Regions from separate parts of the Priestia sp. D51 genome, predicted to be linked through region 3. Evidence: a T-box and tRNA genes for the amino acid it is inferred to sense, from the RefSeq annotation. Region 3 holds a T-box; the other regions hold tRNA genes.
The links. The T-box of region 3 lies ahead of ileS (isoleucine--tRNA ligase). A T-box ahead of a tRNA ligase gene usually reads a tRNA of that ligase, here a tRNA-Ile.
Positions count from the first base shown of each region.

Region 1: it has a tRNA-Ile gene. The T-box ahead of ileS (isoleucine--tRNA ligase) is inferred to sense a tRNA for this amino acid. The anticodon was not compared.
Region 2: it has a tRNA-Ile gene. The T-box ahead of ileS (isoleucine--tRNA ligase) is inferred to sense a tRNA for this amino acid. The anticodon was not compared.

Region 1 is NZ_JBLTIR010000001.1:443-2,669, reverse strand. Features, by position in the region: gene glgB (1,4-alpha-glucan branching protein GlgB) at 1-199, opposite strand, end outside; tRNA gene ACNHOZ_RS00110 (tRNA-Glu) at 494-565, opposite strand; tRNA gene ACNHOZ_RS00105 (tRNA-Ser) at 586-676, opposite strand; tRNA gene ACNHOZ_RS00100 (tRNA-Asn) at 680-754, opposite strand; tRNA gene ACNHOZ_RS00095 (tRNA-Ile) at 758-834, opposite strand; tRNA gene ACNHOZ_RS00090 (tRNA-Gly) at 841-914, opposite strand; tRNA gene ACNHOZ_RS00085 (tRNA-His) at 926-1,001, opposite strand; tRNA gene ACNHOZ_RS00080 (tRNA-Phe) at 1,012-1,087, opposite strand; tRNA gene ACNHOZ_RS00075 (tRNA-Asp) at 1,098-1,173, opposite strand; tRNA gene ACNHOZ_RS00070 (tRNA-Met) at 1,178-1,254, opposite strand; tRNA gene ACNHOZ_RS00065 (tRNA-Ser) at 1,280-1,372, opposite strand; tRNA gene ACNHOZ_RS00060 (tRNA-Met) at 1,400-1,476, opposite strand; tRNA gene ACNHOZ_RS00055 (tRNA-Ala) at 1,507-1,582, opposite strand; tRNA gene ACNHOZ_RS00050 (tRNA-Pro) at 1,588-1,664, opposite strand; tRNA gene ACNHOZ_RS00045 (tRNA-Arg) at 1,669-1,745, opposite strand; tRNA gene ACNHOZ_RS00040 (tRNA-Leu) at 1,755-1,843, opposite strand; tRNA gene ACNHOZ_RS00035 (tRNA-Gly) at 1,858-1,932, opposite strand; tRNA gene ACNHOZ_RS00030 (tRNA-Leu) at 1,956-2,037, opposite strand; tRNA gene ACNHOZ_RS00025 (tRNA-Lys) at 2,052-2,127, opposite strand; tRNA gene ACNHOZ_RS00020 (tRNA-Thr) at 2,136-2,211, opposite strand.
Region 2 is NZ_JBLTIR010000020.1:238-2,464, reverse strand. Features, by position in the region: tRNA gene ACNHOZ_RS28165 (tRNA-Glu) at 727-798, opposite strand; tRNA gene ACNHOZ_RS28160 (tRNA-Ile) at 841-914, opposite strand; tRNA gene ACNHOZ_RS28155 (tRNA-Gly) at 927-1,000, opposite strand; tRNA gene ACNHOZ_RS28150 (tRNA-Asp) at 1,012-1,087, opposite strand; tRNA gene ACNHOZ_RS28145 (tRNA-Ser) at 1,099-1,191, opposite strand; tRNA gene ACNHOZ_RS28140 (tRNA-Ala) at 1,202-1,277, opposite strand; tRNA gene ACNHOZ_RS28135 (tRNA-Pro) at 1,283-1,359, opposite strand; tRNA gene ACNHOZ_RS28130 (tRNA-Arg) at 1,364-1,440, opposite strand; tRNA gene ACNHOZ_RS28125 (tRNA-Leu) at 1,450-1,538, opposite strand; tRNA gene ACNHOZ_RS28120 (tRNA-Cys) at 1,551-1,624, opposite strand; tRNA gene ACNHOZ_RS28115 (tRNA-Gly) at 1,635-1,709, opposite strand; tRNA gene ACNHOZ_RS28110 (tRNA-Leu) at 1,729-1,810, opposite strand; tRNA gene ACNHOZ_RS28105 (tRNA-Lys) at 1,824-1,899, opposite strand; tRNA gene ACNHOZ_RS28100 (tRNA-Gln) at 1,904-1,978, opposite strand; tRNA gene ACNHOZ_RS28095 (tRNA-Tyr) at 1,985-2,068, opposite strand; tRNA gene ACNHOZ_RS28090 (tRNA-Thr) at 2,077-2,152, opposite strand; tRNA gene ACNHOZ_RS28085 (tRNA-Val) at 2,157-2,227, opposite strand, start outside.
Region 3 is NZ_JBLTIR010000002.1:229,912-232,138, reverse strand. Features, by position in the region: gene ACNHOZ_RS07860 (GIY-YIG nuclease family protein) at 1-930, shown strand, start outside; T-box leader at 1,020-1,262, shown strand; gene ileS (isoleucine--tRNA ligase) at 1,315-2,227, shown strand, end outside.

The sequences.
Region 1 (2,227 bases), on a different contig from region 3:
AATCACCTACAACGCTTACACCCTTTGCATGAGGTGCCCACACGCAAAATCGTACGCCTTCAATTCCTTCTACCGTTACCTGATGCGCACCGAAAATAGAGTAACTGCGAAATAAGTTTCCTTCGTGATACAAATGAACATCAAATTCAGTAGGCTGAACCGCTAGATTCACTTTTGCCACCCCTTTAACTTCAAACATAATATACGCACATAATATACGCTTCTTACCACTCATTCCCTTTTATAGTAAAAACATAAACCTTTTCTACAAATATAATAGAATAAATGTTCTTTAAAATTACTCTTTATTCCATACTCTTCATACTTTATTACTTTATGAATAATTCCATATGATATAGGGAAAATCCTGCTTAAAACTTACTTTTTATTCTGAAAATTCATGGTAATTATTCCTAACTATTATTCCTGTTTACTTAATCTTTAAAAAAGCGCAAATAAAAAAAGGTTTGCATATATGCAAACCTTTTTAAGATGACCCGTACGGGATTCGAACCCGTGTTACCGCCGTGAAAGGGCGGTGTCTTAACCGCTTGACCAACGGGCCATATTTAAATTTAAAACGACTGGCGGAGAAGGAGGGATTTGAACCCTCGCGCCGCTTACACGACCTACACCCTTAGCAGGGGCGCCTCTTCAGCCACTTGAGTACTTCTCCGTATGGCTCCACAGGTAGGACTCGAACCTACGACCGATCGGTTAACAGCCGATAGCTCTACCACTGAGCTACTGTGGAATATGGTGGGCCTAAGTGGACTCGAACCACCGACCTCACGCTTATCAGGCGTGCGCTCTAACCAGCTGAGCTATAGGCCCATTATTTGGAGCGGGTGATGAGAATCGAACTCACGACATCAGCTTGGAAGGCTGAGGTTTTACCACTAAACTACACCCGCATTACTTAAGATGGGGCGACTGATGGGAATCGAACCCACGAATGCCGGAACCACAATCCGGTGCGTTAACCACTTCGCCACAATCGCCGTCTTAAAATGGTGGCTCGGGACGGAATCGAACCGCCGACACAAGGATTTTCAGTCCTTTGCTCTACCAACTGAGCTACCGAGCCTTTATGTAAATGGCGGTCCCGACGGGAATCGAACCCGCGATCTCCTGCGTGACAGGCAGGCATGTTAACCGCTACACCACGGGACCACTTTGGTTGCGGGGACAGGATTTGAACCTGCGACCTTCGGGTTATGAGCCCGACGAGCTACCGAACTGCTCCACCCCGCGATGATATGAATATGATATAAATAAATGGCGGAGGAAGAGGGATTCGAACCCCCGCGGGCTTTAACACCCCTGTCGGTTTTCAAGACCGATCCCTTCAGCCGGACTTGGGTATTCCTCCGTATATTTATAACAAATGTAACTTATATGGTAGCGGCGGAGGGAGTCGAACCCACGACCTCACGGGTATGAACCGTACGCTCTAGCCAGCTGAGCTACACCGCCATATTATTCGTTACAATTATTTAATTTCATTGGTGGAGCCTAGCGGGATCGAACCGCTGACCTCCTGCGTGCAAGGCAGGCGCTCTCCCAGCTGAGCTAAGGCCCCATAAATGGTCGGGAAGACAGGATTCGAACCTGCGACCCCTTGGTCCCAAACCAAGTGCTCTACCAAGCTGAGCTACTTCCCGTTTATGGCGCGCCCGAGAGGAGTCGAACCCCTAACCTTTTGATCCGTAGTCAAACGCTCTATCCAATTGAGCTACGGGCGCTTATTAAAATGGTGCCGAGGGCCGGACTTGAACCGGCACGGTAGTCACCTACCGCAGGATTTTAAGTCCTGTGTGTCTGCCAATTCCACCACCCCGGCAGGACTTATATACGTGGAGCGGAAGACGAGGTTCGAACTCGCGACCCCCACCTTGGCAAGGTGGTGTTCTACCACTGAACTACTTCCGCGCATATATGAAATTAAGTAAAGATGCGGGTGAAGGGACTTGAACCCCCACGTCGTAAGACACTAGATCCTAAGTCTAGCGCGTCTGCCAATTCCGCCACACCCGCGTGTGAATATTAAATGGTGAGCCATGAAGGACTCGAACCTTCGACCCTCTGATTAAAAGTCAGATGCTCTACCAACTGAGCTAATGGCTCGAAAAAAATGGTGCCGGCAAGAGGACTTGAACCCCCAACCTACTGATTACAAGTCAGTTGCTCTACCAATTGAGCTACACCGGCGTGCAATCTCTGACTT
Region 2 (2,227 bases), on a different contig from region 3:
TTATTAAATGTATAGAAGTATTTCCTTAGTGATTTAAACATTAGCCAAATAACTATGTCATGAACAATACATAGGAAATTGATATTATATTCCCTATTAAATTAATGTGATAAGAAGAAAGGTCTAAATTTATGCAGAGATTATTTAATTACAGCATTTATTAATAAAAAACATTAAATTATATGTCTTTAACGTGCAGAGAAACGCTCTGTAAGGAATTTAACTTTTGTTTTACACACAATGGGGGGATTAGATACAAATTTTCAGCAATTAAGAAAAGAGATTAGCACAACTTTTATAAAGGCATTTATATTAAGGAGAATATTTTATTTAAGGTTTTAAGTTATTAATACATAAAATGGTGGAGATCTTTAAACATTGTTTCTCGTTACAGAAGAGTCCATTCGGTTAAGGTCTATGAAAGTTGACCGTTTTTTGGTCATCACCTGTTTGTTCGAATCATCCTCTAAAGACCCCGTACCATCACATTGTACTATTGAGCAGATTCAAAGAACGCTTTTTCCGTTACGTCTCCTTCAACATCAGCAGCTTCTGCTGATCCAGAAGAACCTCCTAAATTCGGTAGAGCTAATGGAATCGCTAACTAAATAACTAAACCTACGGCAGAAGCTACCACAGCTTATTTCGCTTTTCTTATTCAATCTCCTCCTAATTTTATTTAATAGAAATAAAAAAGCAGTTTGCAAATGCAAACTGCTTTTTTGATGACCCGTACGGGATTCGAACCCGTGTTACCGCCGTGAAAGGGCGGTGTCTTAACCGCTTGACCAACGGGCCAGTATCAATTTATAAGTTAAATTCAATTACTATAAAACATGATGGGCCTAAGTGGACTCGAACCACCGACCTCACGCTTATCAGGCGTGCGCTCTAACCAGCTGAGCTATAGGCCCTTTACTTGGATTTGGAGCGGGTGATGAGAATCGAACTCACGACATCAGCTTGGAAGGCTGAGGTTTTACCACTAAACTACACCCGCATATTTTAAAGTGGCGGTCCCGACGGGAATCGAACCCGCGATCTCCTGCGTGACAGGCAGGCATGTTAACCGCTACACCACGGGACCAAAATAGAAAATGGCGGAGGAAGAGGGATTCGAACCCCCGCGGGCTTTAACACCCCTGTCGGTTTTCAAGACCGATCCCTTCAGCCGGACTTGGGTATTCCTCCGTGTACTGTATGGTGGAGCCTAGCGGGATCGAACCGCTGACCTCCTGCGTGCAAGGCAGGCGCTCTCCCAGCTGAGCTAAGGCCCCATAAATGGTCGGGAAGACAGGATTCGAACCTGCGACCCCTTGGTCCCAAACCAAGTGCTCTACCAAGCTGAGCTACTTCCCGTTTATGGCGCGCCCGAGAGGAGTCGAACCCCTAACCTTTTGATCCGTAGTCAAACGCTCTATCCAATTGAGCTACGGGCGCTTATTAAAATGGTGCCGAGGGCCGGACTTGAACCGGCACGGTAGTCACCTACCGCAGGATTTTAAGTCCTGTGTGTCTGCCAATTCCACCACCCCGGCAGGACTTATACGTGGAGGCGGCAACCGGATTTGAACCGGTGATAAAGGTTTTGCAGACCTTGGCCTTACCACTTGGCTATGCCGCCAATATATATATGGAGCGGAAGACGAGGTTCGAACTCGCGACCCCCACCTTGGCAAGGTGGGGGTCTACCACTGAACTACTTCCGCGCATTTATCTAAATTAAGATGCGGGTGAAGGGACTTGAACCCCCACGTCATAAGACACTAGATCCTAAGTCTAGCGCGTCTGCCAATTCCGCCACACCCGCGTGTAAATATAACTGGTGAGCCATGAAGGACTCGAACCTTCGACCCTCTGATTAAAAGTCAGATGCTCTACCAACTGAGCTAATGGCTCTCTATGGCTGGGCTAGCTGGATTCGAACCAACGCATGACGGAATCAAAATCCGTTGCCTTACCGCTTGGCGATAGCCCAATAAAATGGTGGAGGGGGGCAGATTCGAACTGCCGAACCCGAAGGAGCGGATTTACAGTCCGCCGCGTTTAGCCACTTCGCTACCCCTCCGATATAAATGGTGCCGGCAAGAGGACTTGAACCCCCAACCTACTGATTACAAGTCAGTTGCTCTACCAGTTGAGCTACACCGGCACTGTGGTGGAGGATGACGGGATCGAACCGCCGACCCCCTGCTTGTAAGGCAGGTGCTCTCCCAGCTGAGCTAAT
Region 3 (2,227 bases):
AATGGGATTAAAGTATTTGAGGTGCCGAATACAACGATACAGGCTGTATTCATTCCCAGAAATAGTTTGAAAGATTTAAAGGGTGAAAGCGAAGTAGAAAAGCCCGGCATTTATTTTTTATTTGGAGAAGATAAAGAGGCATATATTGGAGAGGCAGAAGTGGGATATGAACGTTTAAGACAGCATGCTAGTCCATCAACAGGTAAAAGTTTTTGGGATGTGGCCGTGTTAATTGTCTCTAATGCTTCTCAAGATCAATTAGATAAAGTTGATGTAAAATACTTAGAACATATTTCTTATCTAGCAGCCATGCGCTCTGGTACATATGATATTAATCAAACCGTTCCCACAAAACCGTTTGTGCGTGAATTTAGACGAGACGACCTGACAGATATTTTTAATGTTATTAAAGTTTTACTTGGTGGGTTAGGCTTTTCAATTTTTGCGGATGTTTCAAATGGAATAGAATATGAAAGCGAAGCTGTACAGTCTGGTGACATACCAAAGATTGAAGCAGAGCAAGCGATAGAAAAGGTTGTTCAAGTTAAGACACATTTGTCAAAAGATATAAAATCAGTAATAGTAGAGGACGTTCTATATTGTAAGCGCCGAGATGCGTATGCTACCGGGAAATATGTTAGCGATGGATTTCTTGTCTATAAAGGAGCTTTGCTTGCGAGCGAACAACAGCTAGAAGGAGCTAAACTTAAAAGGCAGCAAGACCATATTAATACTTTTCTAGAAAACGGTGTATTAGAAATAAAAGATGGTAGATACGTGCTGGTACAAGATCAAATTTTTTCTTCTATCTCAGCTGCGGCAGTGTTTGTGACACAGCGAAGAAGCAGTGGAACTTCTGAATGGAAAGATAAGAACGGGATAACAGCGCGTAATAAAATCGAACAAATGTTAAGTGCAGAAACAAAATAACCTAGATCTAAACCTTTGGATCTCAATAAGGATTTCAAAACATTGACATTCCCTTCCAAAGCGCATACAATAGCTACTAATAAAAGCACACAAATTCGTTGAAGAGAATCAGTACGCTGCAAGTTTGTTCTACAGAGAGCTGGTGATAGCTGAAAGCCAGTGTTCAAGCCGCAGGGGAATATCCTCTCTGAGAAGTCAAACTGAACCTATAAGTAAGTTTGAACGGTAGTCTACCGTTAAAAAGAACGCGTATGATTGTACGTTGCTGAGTGCTATTGATGAACGGATCAATAGAAGCCAGGGTGGTACCGCGGTTAAAACCCGTCCCTAGTCATAGGGACGGGTTTCTTTGTGTGCTTTTAACTTTAAAAGGAGTGGTATCACATGAAAGAAGTGAATGTAAGGGAGTCTTCGCAAGAGCGCGAACAGCGTATCCAGCAGCAGTGGCAAAAAGGAAATGTGTTTCAGCAGTCGGTTCAAAATCGAGAAGGGCATCCTTCGTTTGTATTTTATGAAGGGCCTCCAACAGCCAACGGTTTGCCTCATGTGGGGCACGCGCTAGGCCGGACGATTAAAGACGTGGTGGCTCGTTATAAAACGATGACAGGGCATCAAGTGATCCGAAAAGCAGGCTGGGATACGCACGGACTGCCGGTAGAGCTCGGTGTCGAAAAGCAGCTCGGGATATCGGGGAAGCATGATATTGAAAAATACGGCGTAGAAGCTTTTATCAACAAGTGTAAGGAAAGTGTGTTTGTGTATGAAAAACAGTGGCGCACGTTCACGGAGCAGCTTGGCTATTGGGTTGATATGGAAGACCCTTACATCACCTTAGAGAATTCATACATTGAAAGCGTATGGAACGTACTTGGCACGATTCATGACAAAGGACTCCTTTATAAAGGCCACCGCGTATCACCTTACTGCCCGAGCTGTCAAACTTCGCTGAGTTCGCATGAAGTGGCGCAAGGGTATAAAGATGTAAAAGATTTAACGGTAACGGTGAAATTTAAAGTGAAAAACCGCGATAATGAGTATTTTTTAGGCTGGACGACAACGCCTTGGACGCTTCCGTCAAACGTGGCGCTTGCGGTGCATGAAGAGATGAACTACGTTCGCGCTCAGCAAGGCGACAGCGTGTATATAGTGGCAGAAGCACTCGCAGACAAAGTGTTAAAAGGAGAATATAGCGTTTTATCTCATCATAAAGGAAATGAGTTAAAAGGGATGTCGTATGAGCCGCCGTTTGATTTTGTGAAAGTGGAAAAAGGGCATGAAGTCGTGACGGCTGATTACG